Regions from separate parts of the Enterobacter sp. Li2LvB3 genome, predicted to be linked through region 3. Evidence: predicted binding sites of a transcription regulator. Region 3 holds the regulator's gene; each other region holds the start of a gene.
The links. Region 3 encodes PhoB, which activates phosphate uptake and scavenging genes when phosphate is short. Its sites were predicted from a motif close to CTGTCATAAAACTGNCNNAT; they were not measured.
Positions count from the first base shown of each region.

Region 1: pstS (phosphate ABC transporter substrate-binding protein PstS) is a predicted target of PhoB. The motif match lies at 3,569-3,588, and genes of this name have one in related genera.
Region 2: opgB (phosphatidylglycerol--membrane-oligosaccharide glycerophosphotransferase) is a predicted target of PhoB. The motif match lies at 2,633-2,652, and genes of this name have one in related genera.

Region 1 is NZ_JBSICG010000004.1:220,684-226,210, forward strand. Features, by position in the region: gene pstB (phosphate ABC transporter ATP-binding protein PstB) at 1-417, opposite strand, end outside; gene pstA (phosphate ABC transporter permease PstA) at 465-1,355, opposite strand; gene pstC (phosphate ABC transporter permease PstC) at 1,355-2,314, opposite strand; gene pstS (phosphate ABC transporter substrate-binding protein PstS) at 2,441-3,481, opposite strand; gene glmS (glutamine--fructose-6-phosphate transaminase (isomerizing)) at 3,803-5,527, opposite strand, start outside.
Region 2 is NZ_JBSICG010000020.1:69,646-75,172, reverse strand. Features, by position in the region: gene ACS603_RS16700 (MarR family winged helix-turn-helix transcriptional regulator) at 1-112, shown strand, start outside; gene ACS603_RS16695 (organic hydroperoxide resistance protein) at 197-625, shown strand; gene dnaT (primosomal protein DnaT) at 749-1,294, shown strand; gene dnaC (replicative helicase loader DnaC) at 1,291-2,028, shown strand; gene ACS603_RS16680 (YjjA family protein) at 2,115-2,597, shown strand; gene opgB (phosphatidylglycerol--membrane-oligosaccharide glycerophosphotransferase) at 2,867-5,158, shown strand; gene ACS603_RS16670 (hypothetical protein) at 5,342-5,527, shown strand, end outside.
Region 3 is NZ_JBSICG010000013.1:27,323-32,849, forward strand. Features, by position in the region: gene sbcD (exonuclease subunit SbcD) at 1-1,188, opposite strand, end outside; gene phoB (phosphate response regulator transcription factor PhoB) at 1,376-2,065, shown strand; gene phoR (phosphate regulon sensor histidine kinase PhoR) at 2,087-3,382, shown strand; gene brnQ (branched-chain amino acid transporter carrier protein BrnQ) at 3,792-5,111, shown strand; gene proY (proline-specific permease ProY) at 5,193-5,527, shown strand, end outside.

The DNA.
Region 1 (5,527 bases), on a different contig from region 3:
TAATGCGGCCTTGGTCAAAGCCCACTGCACGCGCTCGTCCATATCAGCACGGGAGAGCTTTTCAAACAGACGCACGCCAAAGGCGATGTTGTCGTAAATCGACATCGGGAACGGCGTAGGCTTCTGGAACACCATGCCCACTTTCGCACGCAGCAGGGCAATATCCTGGGCCTGGGTCAGAATGTTTTCGCCATCCAGAATGATCTCGCCTTCTGCGCGCTGTTCCGGATAGAGCGAATACATCTTGTTAAAGGTACGCAGCAGGGTGGATTTACCACAGCCAGATGGACCGATGAATGCCGTGACCTGGTTCTTCGCGATATCCAGGTTGATATTCTTCAGGGCATGGAATTTGCCGTAGTAGAAGTTCAAATCACGAACCTGAATCTTACCCGGGGCAGTATCAACCATACTCATTGACTCATTTCCTCATTCGACGCCGCGATGTGCCGCGCCGTAAAAAATTAACCGTGTTTCTTCTTCGCGAAAATGACGCGCGCCAGAATGTTCAGCAACAGAACGCAAAGGGTAATGATCAGCACCCCGGCCCAGGCCAGCTGCTGCCACTCCGCGAACGGGCTCATCGCAAATTTAAAGATGGTGACCGGCAGGTTAGCGATAGGCTGCATCATGTCCGTACTCCAGAACTGGTTGGAGAGCGAAGTAAACAGCAGCGGAGCCGTTTCACCCGCAATACGGGCAACGGCCAGCAGGACGCCAGTCATGATCCCGGAGATTGACGCTTTCAGCGTAATCGCGGAGATCATTTTCCATTTTGGTGTTCCCAGTGCATAGGCCGCTTCACGCAGGCTATCAGGCACCAGTTTCAGCATGTTTTCGGTGGTACGGATGACGATGGGCACCTGCAACAGCGCCAGCGCAATAACGCCAGCCCAGCCGGAGAAGTGTTCCATCTGCGCCACCACAATGGTGTAAACGAACAGGCCGACCACGATAGAAGGTGCAGAGAGCAGAATGTCGTTAATGAAGCGAATCACTTCTGCAAGCCAGGATTTACGACCATATTCTGCCAGGTAGATCCCCGCCATAATGCCAAGCGGTGTCCCAACGACCGTAGCCCACAGGATCAACAGGCCGCTGCCCGCCAGGGCGTTCGCCAGGCCGCCACCCGCGGTGTTCGGTGGTGGCGTCATTTCGGTAAACAGCGCCAGTGACATACCGTCAATACCGCGCACAACGGTAGAGAAGAGGATCCAGACCAGCCAGAACAGACCGAATGCCATCGTCGCCATAGAGAGCGTCAGCGCAATACGGTTTTTCACTCGGCGCTTGGCCTGCATTTTGCGGCGGGATTCCGCCAGCTCAGCGGTGCTTTGCATTTCGAGAGTCGCCATTAACGTGCCCCCTCGTTCTTAGCCAAACGCATAATCATCAGCTTGGAAATCGCCAGAACAATGAAGGTGATAACAAACAGAATCAGACCCAGTTCCATCAGAGCAGCAACGTGCAGCCCGGATTCCGCCTCAGCAAATTCGTTAGCCAGGGCTGATGTAATGCTGTTACCTGGCATGTAGAGCGATGCGCTGTCGAGCTGGTAGGTATTACCGATGATAAAGGTCACCGCCATGGTTTCACCCAGTGCACGACCTAATCCCAACATAACACCACCGATCACCCCATTTTTGGTGAACGGAAGAACAATGCGCCAGATGACTTCCCAGGTGGTGCAGCCGATGCCGTAAGCCGACTCTTTCATCATCACCGGGGTTTGTTCGAAGACATCGCGCATAACGGCCGCAATGTACGGAATAATCATGATGGCGAGGATCACACCCGCAGCCAGAATACCGATACCGAATGCCGGGCCAGAGAACAGCGCTCCCACAAACGGGATAGAGGACAGGACATTGCCCACCGGCTCCTGGAAGTATTTCGCAAACAGCGGAGCAAAGATAAACAGGCCCCACATGCCGTACACGATACTCGGGATAGCCGCCAGCAGTTCGATGGCGATACCAAGCGGACGCTTCAGCCAGTTAGGCGCCAGTTCCGTCAGGAACAGGGCAATACCAAAACTGACCGGAACAGCGATCAGCAGAGCAATGAACGAGGTCACCAGCGTGCCGTAAATCGGCACCAGCGCACCGTAGATGTCGTTCGGTGCATCCCACTCTTTCGTCCACAGGAAAGAGAATCCAAATTTCTGGATGCTCGGCCAGGATGAGAAAATCAGGGACACGATAATGCCGCCCAGCAGCAATAGCACAATCAGCGCAGCCAGTTTTACCAGCGCGCTGAAAATCATGTCACCTTTTTTACCCGGAGGGTTAAATGCAGGCTTGGTTGCAGCCATAAATCACTCTTCTGTTAAACGCGTTTACGAAATTGCCGGATGGCGCTTGCGCTTATCCGGCCTACAGTTGGAACCGTAGGGCGGGTTAGCGCAAGCGCCACCCGCCATTTTCGTCAGAATGCTAAATTAATACAATGCCTTACCGCTGCTGTCTTTTACGTTGGTCTTCCATGCAGCACGAATCTGCTCAACCACGCTATCCGGCAGGCTGGCGTAATCCAGGTCGTTAGCCTGTTTGTTGCCGTTTTTGTATGCCCAGTCGAAGAACTTCAGCACTTCAGTACCTTGCTCAGGTTTCTTCTGCTCTTTGTGAACCAGAATGAACGTGGTAGAGGTGATTGGCCATGCGCCTTCGCCTTTCTGGTTAGTCAGATCCTGTGCAAAGGATTTGCTCCAGTCAGCGCCTTTAGCAGCGTTAGCAAAGTTCTCTTCAGTCGGGCTTACTGGCTTGCCGTCAGCAGACAGCAGCTTGGTGTAAGCCAGGTTGTTCTGCTTAGCGTAAGCGTATTCTACATAACCGATAGAGCCTGGCAGACGCTGTACGAATGCCGCGATACCGTCGTTACCTTTACCGCCCAAACCGGTTGGCCAGTTAACGGTAGAGCCAGAACCGACTTTAGATTTCCACTCTTCGTTCACTTTCGCCAGGTAACTGGTGAAGACGAAAGAGGTACCAGAACCATCTGCGCGGCGAACCACAGCGATGTTCTGAGAAGGCAGTTTCAGGCCTGGGTTGAGTTTAGCAATGGCTTCGTCATCCCATTTTTTGATTTTGCCCAGGTAGATGTCACCCAGTGTTTTGCCGTCCAGCACCAGCTCACCAGACTTCACGCCCGGCAGGTTGATGGCCAGAACCACACCACCGATAACGGTAGGGAACTGGAACAGGCCTTCCTGAGCCAGTTTTTCATCAGTCAGTGGAGCATCTGATGCGCCGAAATCAACGGTGTTAGCGGTAATTTGTTTAACGCCACCGGAGGAGCCGATACCCTGGTAGTTAACCTTGTTACCCGTTTCTTTCTGGTAGGTATCTGCCCATTTGGCATACACCGGCGCAGGGAAGGTTGCACCGGCACCAGTCAGGCTTGCCTCTGCGAATACAGAGAAAGCGCTCAGAGATAAGGTCGCGGCGACAACAGTTGCGACAGTGGTACGCATAACTTTCATAATGTCTCCTGCAAGATTTTCGTAAATCGTTGTTTAGTGGCTACGATGAGCAAAATAGGACAAACAGGTGACAGATAAATGTACGAATTATGACAGTTTTATGACAACGAAAGTTTGACTTAAAAGTCAGTAAAAATTATCAAACGTATCAATTAGATAGCCACAAACATGACAGTATGTTTTCAGTGATATTTTCTTTATGTGACACTGAAAAAAGTAGCTGAAGATGACAGATTGTCATAAATAAAAATGGGAAAGAGTTGATTAAAAACAAACCAGGAAGGGTAAAAAAGCTCCACCCGAAGGTGGAGCCTGAGATGATTATTCAACCGTCACAGATTTCGCCAGGTTACGTGGCTGGTCAACGTCGGTGCCTTTGATAAGCGCAACGTGATAAGCCAGTAATTGCAGCGGAACGGTGTAGAAGATAGGTGCAATCACCTCTTCCACATGCGGCATCTCGATGATGTGCATGTTGTCGTTGCTGGTGAAACCGGCATCCTTATCAGCAAAGACGTACAGTACACCGCCACGGGCGCGCACTTCTTCAATGTTGGACTTCAGTTTTTCCAGCAGTTCGTTGTTTGGCGCAACGACGATAACCGGCATATCCGCATCAATCAGCGCCAGAGGGCCGTGTTTCAGCTCACCTGCCGCATAGGCTTCTGCGTGGATGTACGAGATTTCTTTCAGCTTCAGCGCGCCTTCCAGCGCAATCGGATACTGATCGCCACGCCCCAGGAACAGCGCGTGATGTTTGTCAGAGAAATCTTCCGCAAGCTGCTCAATACGTTTGTCCTGAGACAGCATCTGCTCAATACGGCTCGGCAAAGCCTGCAAACCATGAACAATGTTCTGCTCAACAGCGGCATCCAGCCCTTTCAGACGCGCCAGTTTTGCCACCAGCATTAGCAGCACTGTCAGCTGCGTAGTGAAGGCTTTCGTCGATGCGACACCAATTTCCGTGCCCGCGTTGGTCATCAGCGCAAGATCGGATTCGCGTACCAGAGAAGATCCCGGCACGTTACAAATCGCCAGAGAGCCAAGATAGCCCAGCTCTTTGGACAGACGCAGCGCCGCCAGGGTATCGGCTGTTTCGCCAGACTGGGAAAGGGTGATCATCAGGCTGTTACGGCGCACTGCGGATTTGCGGTAGCGGAATTCAGACGCGATTTCCACATCGCATGGCACATCCGCCAGCGATTCAAACCAGTAGCGAGAGACCATACCGGAGTTGTAGGAGGTGCCGCAGGCCACGATCTGAATATGCTCAACCTTCGACAGCAGCTCGTTCGCCTTGTCGCCCAATTCGCTCAAATCCACCACGCCGTGGCTAATACGCCCGGTCAGGGTGTTTTTGATGGCGTTCGGCTGCTCGTAAATCTCTTTCTGCATGTAGTGACGGTAAGCGCCTTTATCGCCTGCGTCGTATTGCAGGTTGGATTCAATTTCCTGGCGATTGATCTGCGTACCGGCTTTATCAAAGATAGACACGGAACGGCGCGTCACTTCAGCGATATCGCCCTCTTCCAGGAAGATAAAGCGACGGGTCACTGGCAGCAGTGCCAGCTGATCGGATGCGATGAAGTTTTCACCCATGCCAAGGCCGATAACCATTGGGCTACCGGAGCGTGCAGCAAGCAGTGTGCTCGGGTCACGGGAATCCATGATAACCGTCCCGTATGCACCGCGCAGCTGAGGAATAGCACGCAGCACCGCATCACGCAGCGTGCCGCCCTGTTCCAGTTCCCAGTGAACCAGGTGAGCAATAACTTCGGTGTCGGTTTCAGACACGAAGGTATAACCGCGTGTTTTCAGCATTTCACGGAGTGGTTCGTGGTTTTCGATAATGCCGTTATGCACCACCACAATGTGTTCAGACACATGCGGGTGTGCGTTACCTTCGGAGGGTTCGCCATGCGTCGCCCAGCGAGTATGCGCAATACCGGTACCGCCGTGCAGTGGGTGTTCTTCCGCCGCTTGCGCCAGGATCTGCACTTTACCCAGACGACGCAAACGGGTCATTTGACCTTCCGCATCCACCAC
Region 2 (5,527 bases), on a different contig from region 3:
AGCTGTGGGTATTCCGCAGGCGGTAGGTTGTGCGGTGCAATGTGATACCGCCACCCTGGCAGGGCTTAAGCAACAGCTTGAACTTTTCCGCCAACAGCTACAGCGCGCGTAAGGCTATACTTTACGCGTATTTATTTACACATATATATCGCACGCTATTTAATAGCACATATAAATGCAAGATGAGGAACCTGCCATGTCTTTAGAAAAAGTTGTCTACACTGCCAAAGCAAAAGCAACCGGAGGCCGCGATGGCCGTGCAACCTCCTCCGACGGCGTACTGGATGTAAAACTGGGCGTGCCAAAAGAGATGGGCGGCATGGGTGGCGAAGTCACCAACCCGGAACAACTTTTCGCAGCCGGCTATTCTGCCTGCTTCCTGGGTGCAATGAAGTTCGTTGCTGCCCGCGATAAATTCTCCCTGCCGAAAGACGCGTTTATCGAAGGCGAAGTAGGTATTGGCCCGCTGCCAACCGGTTTTGGTATCGAAGCGAAACTCAACATTCACGTTGAAGGTATGGATGCAGCCGAAGCGAAAAAACTGGTTGATGCTGCACACATTGTTTGCCCGTACTCTAACGCCACTCGCGGCAATATCGACGTGACGTTGAATATCATCGCCTAATCCCTACCGATTCCCTCTCCCTGCCGGGAGAGGGTGACCTATACTTTCCCCCTCCATCCCCTCTTCCTCTCTGTGCTACCATAAGCCCATATCACGCCCGTAGTAATCAGTAGAGAAAGTGTTATGTCTTCCAGAATCCTGACCACCAGCATTGCGGGTATCGATGCGTTTATGCACGATCCCCGTGGTGTACTGACCAACGCCGAAAACGGCACGCTCGCGGTATTCGCTGATAACGCACCGGCGTTTTATGCGATCACGCCTGAACGTCTGGCACAGCTGTTGGATCTCGAAGCGCGCCTGTCGCGCCCGGTGAGCGATGTGACGCTGGATACTCAGTTCTTTGAAGAGCCAGGAAGCGCCCCGGTCGCCGTGCCGATGGGGAAATTTGCCATGTACGGCGGATGGCAACCTGACGCCGATTTCCAGCGTCAGGCCGCGTTATGGGGGATTGCTCTCGCGCAAACAGTCACCCCCGAAGAGCTGGCGGCATTCACCGCCTACTGGCAGGCAGAAGGCAAAGTGTTCCACCATGTTCAGTGGCAGCAAAAACTTGCGCGCAGCATTCAGATGAACCGCGCCAGTAACGGCGGTCAGTCAAAGCGCGATATCAACGCCTTTTCAGAACCAGACAAACAGATCCCCAATGGATTCCGAGGTGCTAAATGAAAAACGTCGGCGACCTGATGAAACGTCTGCAAAAAATGATGCCTGCCAACGTCAAACCCGCGTTTACGACCGGTGAAGAACTGCTGGCATGGCAGAAAGAGCAAGGAGAGATCCGCGCCGCCGCCCTCGCCCGCGAAAACCGGGCCATGAAAATGCAGCGCACGTTCAACCGCTCTGGCATCCGTCCGCTGCACCAGAACTGCTCGTTTGATAACTACAAAGTGGAGTCGCAGGGGCAGATGAACGCTCTGGCCGCCGCACGCCAGTATGTAGACGAATTCGACGGTAACATTGCCAGCTTTATTTTTAGCGGTAAGCCCGGCACCGGGAAAAATCATCTTGCCGCTGCCATCTGTAACGAGCTACTGCTGCGCGGTAAATCGGTGCTGATTATCACCGTGGCCGATATCATGTCCGCCATGAAAGACACTTTCAGCAATCGCGAAACCAGCGAAGAACAGCTGCTTAACGACCTGAGCAACGTCGATTTACTGGTCATTGATGAGATTGGCGTTCAGACCGAATCCCGCTATGAAAAGGTGATCATTAACCAGATTGTCGACCGCCGTTCCTCGTCAAAACGCCCAACCGGAATGCTGACTAACCACAATATCGACGAAATGACCCGTCTGCTGGGTGAACGCGTCATGGATCGTATGAAGCTCGGTAACAGCCTGTATGTCATCTTTGACTGGGATAGTTATCGCAGCCGCGTTACCGGCAAAGAGTATTAGGAAATTTCCAGGAAATACCGGCGCGACAAGAGGTATATACTGGCTCCACTTTCGGCCCAAAACGGGCTTTGTTCGAGTAAGCAATTATGAAAAAACACGTTCTTCTCAGCACAGTATTAGGCGCGCTGATGGTATCCGGCGTTGCTCAGGCCGCATCATGGCAAGATTCACTCTCCAGCGCCGCGAACGAGCTGACCAAAGAGAGCAGCAGCTCTCAGGGTGGCCTGTCCGCCTCTTCCCTCACCAGCCTGTTAGGTAGCAGCTCTCAGAGCCTGAGCGCGGGCACCATGAACAACGCGGCAGGTATTCTGGAATATTGTGCGAAGCAAAAGCTGGCTTCCATGACCGACACCCAGAACATTAAAAACCAGGTGCTTGGCAAACTGGGTCTGGATACGCAAGAACAGAAACAAGATACCAACTACATGGACGGTATTCAGGGCCTGCTGAATGCGCAAAACGGCCAACAGCTTAACCTGAGCACCCTCGGCAACTCTTCGCTGGCGAAAGAAGTGAAAACCAAAGCCTGCGATCTGGTGCTGAAGCAGGGGATGAATTTCATCTCCTGATCGACCCCATTTTCTGCCACAACACGCCGCGTTTAATACGTTAGTCTTATAACGCGGCGTCAAATGAGCGTTTTCACCACCTGCCACAGTCTCAGCGTCCGCCAGTCAGGATGCGACCGCCTTCAAAAAAATGGTTTTCTAAACCAAATCCTAACAACAGCACATTTTAGTGACACTAAAATTGCAGCTAAGCGACATCGCAATTACATTGTAATACCAAAAAATAACCAGTTAGCCAGCTAAGCGTCTGGCGTCATGAGGATATGCTGTTGTCAGAGTTAATGTCCCTAACCCTTTTTCTTGCCTCCGTGGGCGTTTACGCCTGGAAAGCCGGTCGCAACACCTGGTGGTTTATCGCCACGCTGGTGGTGCTTGGCATTTTTATTGTTCTCAACATTACCTTGTATGCGAGCGATTACTTTACAGGCGACGGCATTAATGACGCGGTGCTTTATACTCTGACGAACAGCCTGACCGGCGCAGGTGTTGGTAAGTACATACTTCCAGGCCTGGGCATCGTGGTATCGCTGGTTGCTATTTTCAGCGCGCTCGCCTGGGTACTGCGTCGTCGTCGGCATCTTCCCCACCATTTTGGCTACAGCCTGCTGGCGCTATTTCTGGCACTGGCCTCAGTGGATGCCAGCCCGGCCTTCCACCAAATCACCGAGCTGGTCAAATCCCAGTCGCGCGATGGTGATCCTGATTTTGCTGCGTACTACAAAGAGCCATCGAAGAAAATCGCCAGCCCGAAGCTCAATCTGGTCTACATCTACGGTGAAAGCCTGGAGCGTACCTACTTTGATAATGACGCGTTCCCGAACCTGACTCCCGATCTTGGCCCGCTGAAAGACGAAGGCCTTGATTTCAGCCACACCATGCAGTTACCCGGCACCGATTACACCATCGCCGGTATGGTCGCTTCCCAGTGTGGTATTCCGCTATTTGCCCCGTTTGAAGGCAACGCGTCTGCGTCCATGTCGAGCTTCTTCCCGCAGAATATCTGTCTTGGCGATATCCTGAAAAACTCCGGCTACGAAAACTATTTTGTGCAGGGAGCTAACCTGCGCTTTGCCGGGAAAGACGTGTTCCTGAAATCACACGGTTTTGATCATCTTTACGGCGCAGAAGAGTTAAAAACCACGGTAGCCGACCCTGCCTATCGTAACGACTGGGGCTTCTACGACGACACCGTACTGGATGAAACCTGGAAGAAATTCGAAGAACTGTCCCGCTCAGGCCAGCGCTTCTCGCTGTTCGCCCTGACGGTGGACACACACCATCCTGACGGATTTGTGTCCCGCACCTGTCAGCGCAAAAGCTACAATATCAACGGTAAAAACAATAAGTCCTTTAGCGCCGTGACGTGCAGCCAGGAACATATCGCCGCGCTGGTCGAAAAAATTAAAGCCTCACCCTATTTTAAAAACACGGTGATTGTTGTCTCTTCTGACCATCTGGCGATGAAAAACAGCGCATGGGATGAGCTCAACAAACAGGACCGCAGCAATCTGTTCTTCATTCTGCGTGGCGACCAGCCGCAGCAGGATGTAATTGCCACCAAGCGTAACTCGATGGATAACGGCGCCACCGTGCTGGATATCCTGGGCGGTGATAACTTTATTGGTCTGGGTCGTAGCACCCTGTCAGGACAGTCGCTGTCGGAAGTGTTCCTCAACATGAAGGAAAAAATCCTCGCGTGGAAGCCTGATATCATTCGCCTGTGGAACTTCCCGAAAGAAATGAAAGACTTCACCATCGATCAGCAGAAAGGCATGATTGCCTTCTCGGGCAGCCATTTCCGCCTGCCGTTGCTGCTTCGCGTGTCGGATAACCGTGTAGAGCCGCTGCCGGAAAGTGAATACTCAGCGCCACTGCGTTACCAGCTGGCCGATTTCGCCCCGCGCGATAACTTCGTCTGGGTAGATCAATGCTACAAAATGGGTCAGCTCTGGTCGCAGCCGCTGTCGCTCTCAACCGACTGGTGCGTCTCCCAGGGGCAGCTTGGCGGGGAACAGATCGTTCAGCACATCGATAAAGCCCAGTGGAAAGGTAAAACCGCCTTTAAAGATACGGTCATCGACACAACCCGCTACCAGCGCAACGTCGATATGCTGAAAATCGTCGATAACGATATTCGTTACAAAGCCGACAGCTTTATCTTTAACGTGGCCGGTGCGCCGGAAGAGGTGAAGCAGTTCAGCGGGATCTCGCGCCCTGAGTCCTGGGGCCGCTGGTCCAATGCCCAGTTGGGTGATGAAGTGAAAATCGAATACGCCCATCCGCTACCGGAAAAATTCGATCTGGTGATCACCGCGAAGGCATTTGGCCCTAACGCCAATCACCCGATCCCGGTGCGGGTAGGTGATACCGTTCAGGCGCTGACGCTCGGCAATGATGTCACCACCACCACGCTGCATTTCGACAACCCGTCGCGCAGCAATACCCTGGTGATTGCGCCGCCAGACCCGCAGTCCACCAACGAAGGCAATATCCTTGGCCACTCGCCGCGTAAGCTGGGAATCGGGATGGTAGAAATTAAAATTGTAAGCAACGAAGGCTAATCACACTCCGCGCCCGGCATCCTGTCGGGCGCACAAACGACCATTCAAAATCCTATAAAATAATTATAAATTAGATTAAAGCTCTTTATATAAGGCAAATCTATTTATAAATATCCTGAAAGTCCCCCTCTCCCTACACTGCGTAACTCATCAATTCACGACGAGAACTCACGCAACCCTATCATGTTAACTGGCTACAAATTCGAATCCATCCGGACATTACATACTGAACATGTCATTGCCTGGGAAATGTTGTCCACGGCAAAACCGCACGTCAATCTTGAGCACTACTTCAGAACGATGTCCTTTGCACAGCGTAAACAGCATTTTTTTGCGCAGCTTCGCCACGCCATGAGTTGCAACGCGCGG
Region 3 (5,527 bases):
GTCATTCAGTGAGTGCAGTGTATGGGCGAACAGCTCGTTCAGCCTGGCGCGTTTTGCATCGTCCATTTCTTCCTGGGCCAACCGGCGTTCAAAAACCTCTTCGACCTTCAGCTCGCTCAGCGTTTCGCGCTGAGCGCTCAACAGGATTTTCTCGCGCTGTTCGCGGCTACGGCGCACCAGCAACACCTCGACGGGCAAATCTTCCGTTAAGGCCTGAATTTTACGCTGCATATCATGCAGATATTCATCGGTGGTGATTTCGATATCCAGCCAGACCGGCGGTTCTTGCGCCGCGCCACGCCACTGCTCAAGCTGAGTGGTGATGGCTGCCTGGTCGCCTTTGAGCACCGCGAGCGGTTGGGTGACCGGGACGTCCAGCGTATCGACGGCGCTGAGCTTGCCAGCGGTAAACGTCACCAGATGCACGGATTTGGCTTTGCCCGTCTCGTCAAAACTCAGGGAAATCGGGGAGCCGCAATAGCGAATATGTTCGCTACCGCCAATCATCTGCGCGCGGTGAATATGCCCCAGCGCGATGTAATCCGCAGGCGGGAAGTTTTGCGCCGGGAAAGCATCAAGCGTGCCGATATAAATGTCACGTACTGCGTCACTTTTGCTCGCCCCAACGGTAGTCAAATGTCCGGTGGCAATCACGGGGATCGCCTGTTCACCGCGAAGGGCGCAGGCTGCTTCATACTGCTGGTGGTAGTAGTCGGTTATGCTCTGCAACAGGTGCTGCTGCTTTTCACCGCCGGAAAGCCCGGCCTGACTCTGAACGATATCTCTCGGACGTAAAAAAGGCACCGGACACAGTACCGCACCCGGCGTCCCGTCGCGTTTTTTCAGGATCTGCGGGGCGTGCCCGGCGCTGGCGACGACCGTCGTGTTGAGGAACGCGAGAATATCGCGGGATTCATTCAGCGTTGCCACGGAGTCGTGGTTACCCGCAACAATCACCAGATGACAGCCGGTTTGCTGTAAGTTAACGACAAAACGGTTATACAGTTCGCGCGCATAGCTTGGCGGTTGCCCGGTATCAAAAATATCACCGGCAACGATGATGGCATCAACCTGGTGCAACTGAGCAGTTTCCAGCAGCCAGTTCAGGAAGGCTTCATGTTCTGCGGCGCGGCTTTTGCTGTAAAAATTTTGACCCAGATGCCAGTCCGAGGTGTGAAGTATGCGCATAACGGTTCCGTGGCAAAAAAATGAGGATAGGATTATAAACTTTCAGAGAACGGAAAATAACCGCTGTAATAAAACAACAGTTTGCCATTTATAGTGGTAATGTTTTTCATAAATCTGTCATAAATCTGACGCATAATGACGCCGCATTACAAACTTGTAACTTAAATAAGATAAGACAGGGCAAAGTATGGCGAGACGTATTCTGGTCGTAGAAGATGAAGCTCCGATCCGTGAAATGGTGTGCTTCGTGCTCGAACAAAATGGCTTTCAGCCGGTAGAAGCTGAAGATTATGACAGCGCGGTGAATCAACTTAACGAACCCTGGCCTGATTTGATTTTGCTTGACTGGATGCTGCCTGGCGGCTCGGGATTGCAGTTCATCAAACACATTAAACGTGAAGCGATGACCCGCGATATTCCGGTTGTCATGCTCACGGCGCGCGGTGAAGAAGAAGATCGTGTGCGCGGTCTGGAAACAGGCGCTGACGATTACATCACTAAACCATTCTCTCCTAAAGAACTGGTCGCCCGTATTAAAGCGGTGATGCGCCGTATTTCGCCGATGGCGGTGGAAGAGGTGATTGAGATGCAGGGCTTAAGTCTTGATCCAACGTCACACCGGGTGATGACCGGCGAAAACCCACTCGATATGGGGCCGACCGAATTCAAGTTATTGCATTTCTTTATGACTCACCCTGAGCGTGTCTATAGCCGTGAGCAGTTGCTGAATAACGTCTGGGGGACTAACGTCTATGTCGAAGACCGGACGGTTGATGTCCATATTCGCCGCTTGCGTAAAGCGCTGGAGCTGAGCGGCCACGATCGTATGGTGCAGACGGTCCGCGGCACGGGTTATCGTTTCTCGACCCGTTTCTGAACAATGACAGGAGTGTGACGCGTGCTGGAACGTCTGTCATGGAAAAGGCTCGTTTTTGAACTCATTCTTTGTTGTATCCCGGCCCTCATTCTGGGGGCATTCGTTGGACATTTGCCGTGGTTTTTACTGGCTGCGGTCACCGGGCTGCTAATTTGGCATTTCTGGAACTTACTGCGCCTTTCCTGGTGGCTGTGGGTTGACCGCAGTATGACGCCTCCGCCGGGAAGCGGAAGCTGGGAGCCGCTGCTCTACGGCCTGCATCAGATGCAGATGCGTAATAAAAAGCGCCGTCGTGAGCTGGGTAGCCTGATCAAACGTTTTCGCAGTGGCGCGGAGTCGCTGCCGGATGCGGTCATTCTGACCACCGAAGAAGGGACTATCTTCTGGTGTAATGGCCTGGCGCAACAGCTGCTTGGGCTGCGCTGGCCGGATGATAATGGCCAGAATATCCTTAACCTTCTGCGTTACCCTGAATTTACGCAGTATCTGAAAAAACGTGACTTCACCCGCCCGCATAATCTGAAACTGAACAATGGTCGTCACCTTGAGATCCGCGTGATGCCCTACAGCGACCAGCAGTGGTTAATGGTGGCGCGCGACGTAACGCAGATGCACCAGCTGGAAGGGGCGCGACGTAATTTCTTTGCCAACGTCAGCCACGAATTGCGCACGCCGTTAACGGTGCTGCAGGGCTATCTGGAGATGATGCAGGAGCAAACGCTGGAAGGGGCGCCACGCGAAAAAGCGCTGCATACCATGCGTGAGCAAACGCACCGGATGGAAGGGCTGGTGAAACAGCTTCTGACGTTATCGAAAATAGAGGCCGCCCCGACGCTTGCGTTGAATGACACTATCGACGTGCCGATGATGCTGCGCGTTGTAGAGCGCGAAGCGCAGACCTTGAGCCATAAAAAACATCAACTGACCTTTGAGGTTGATAATGGCCTGAAAGTACTGGGCAGCGAGGATGAGTTGCGTAGCGCCATTTCTAACCTGGTCTATAACGCGGTAAATCACACGCCAGAAGGGACGCATATTGTGGTGCGCTGGCAACATACCCCGACAGGTGCGGAGTTTAGCGTTGAGGACAACGGGCCAGGTATTTCGCCGGAACACCTGCCTCGCCTGACCGAACGCTTCTATCGTGTTGATAAAGCGCGCTCGCGCCAGACCGGAGGAAGCGGTCTGGGGTTGGCGATTGTGAAACATGCGGTCAATCATCATGAAAGTCGTCTCGATATTCAGAGCACGCTGGGGAAAGGAACTCGTTTCAGTTTCGTTATCCCGGAACGATTAATTGCCAAAAAAATCGCCTGACAACAGGCGTGTCATTTTTCCTTTCCACGGGCCAGCCATTGCTGGCCCGTTTGCTTTGCGGCCAAGTAAAACCTGAGTGAATTTTATACGCCCGATGCTTTTTTGTTCGCATGATTAGCCATGGGTTTTTCTTATAAATAGCGTATTGTGCTGGCCTGATTTTTCATACTGGCATATTGTTCTGGTTTCACGATCCCATCTTGCCTTTAAACGTTATAAGCGTTTAAATTGCCCCCCAGATACTGTCAGACCGACTGTATTTGCGTGGTAAATCGAAAAACTATTCTTCTCCACGCCAGGACGGGAGAATTTCCCGCTGAAATTGAGCAAGTTTTCCGCTGTATTGTCCCGTCAGGGATGGCGAAAATCTCAACGTTTTCAACACCACATCCACAGGCAGTAAGGTTTTATGACCCATCACTTAAAATCGCGTGACATCATCGCGCTGGGCTTTATGACATTTGCGCTGTTCGTTGGCGCAGGCAACATCATTTTCCCTCCAATGGTCGGCTTACAGGCGGGTGAACACGTCTGGACTGCTGCGTTTGGTTTCCTGATTACTGCCGTGGGTCTACCGGTACTGACCATCGTTGCGCTGGCGAAAGTCGGCGGCGGCGTTGATAGCCTCAGCACACCGATCGGTAAAGTGGCTGGCGTTCTGCTGGCGACGGTCTGCTATCTGGCTGTTGGCCCACTGTTTGCGACCCCGCGTACGGCAACGGTCTCTTTTGAAGTGGGGATTGCTCCGCTGACCGGCGACGGTGCGATGCCGCTGTTTATCTACAGCCTGGTGTACTTCGCGATTGTCATTCTGGTTTCTCTTTATCCGGGCAAGCTGCTGGATACCGTGGGGAACTTCCTGGCGCCAATGAAAATTGTGGCGCTGATCGTGCTGGCCGTTGCGGCTATCATCTGGCCGGCTGGCCCTATCAGCGATGCGATGGATGCCTATAAAAATGCGGCGTTCTCCAACGGTTTTGTGAACGGTTATCTGACCATGGATACGCTGGGCGCGATGGTGTTTGGTATCGTTATTGTGAACGCGGCGCGTTCCCGTGGCGTGACCGAAGCGCGTCTGCTGACCCGCTATACCATCTGGGCTGGCCTGATGGCCGGTGTGGGCCTGACGCTGCTGTATCTGGCGCTGTTCCGCCTGGGTTCAGATAGCGCTATGCTGGTTGAACAGAACGCGAACGGTGCGGCTATCCTTCATGCTTACGTGCAGCACACCTTCGGTGGTGCGGGCAGCATGTTGCTTGCGGTGCTGATTTTCCTGGCGTGTCTGGTGACGGCCGTTGGCCTGACCTGCGCGTGCGCTGAGTTCTTTGCTCAGTATCTGCCGCTCTCTTACCGCTCGCTGGTGTTTATTCTGGGCATTTTCTCAATGGCGGTATCGAATCTGGGGCTGAGCCACCTGATTCAGGTTTCCATTCCGGTGCTGACGGCCATTTATCCGCCGTGCATTGTGCTGGTGGTGTTGAGCTTTACTCGTCCGTGGTGGAATAATTCATCCCGAATTATTGCGCCGGCCATGTTTATCAGCCTTCTTTTTGGTATCCTTGACGGAATCAAAGCATCAGCATTCAGTGAAATGCTGCCAGCCTGGACACAGCGTCTGCCGCTGTCCGAACAGGGTCTGGCATGGCTGATGCCTACCGTTGTAGCGCTGGTTCTGGCCGTTATCTGGGACCGTGCAGCAGGGCGTCAGGTTACATCTAACGCGCATTAATCAACGGCAACAAACTGTTTAACCACGGGGCTTAAGGCCCCGTGGTTTTTTGTTTTTTTCGTGTTGAATGGCAAGATTTAAATGGAAAGTACTAACAAACTCAAACGTGGACTGAGCACCCGCCACATCCGCTTTATGGCACTTGGTTCAGCTATCGGTACGGGTCTTTTTTATGGCTCGGCAGATGCCATCAAAATGGCCGGTCCAAGCGTTCTGTTGGCCTACATCATTGGTGGCGTGGCGGCGTATATCATCATGCGAGCGCTGGGCGAAATGTCCGTGCATAACCCTTCTGCAAGTTCCTTTTCTCGTTACGCGCAAGATAACTTAGGCCCGCTGGCAGGCTACATCACCGGCTGGACATACTGTTTTGAGATCCTGATAGTGGCGATTGCCGATGTCACTGCCTTCGGCAT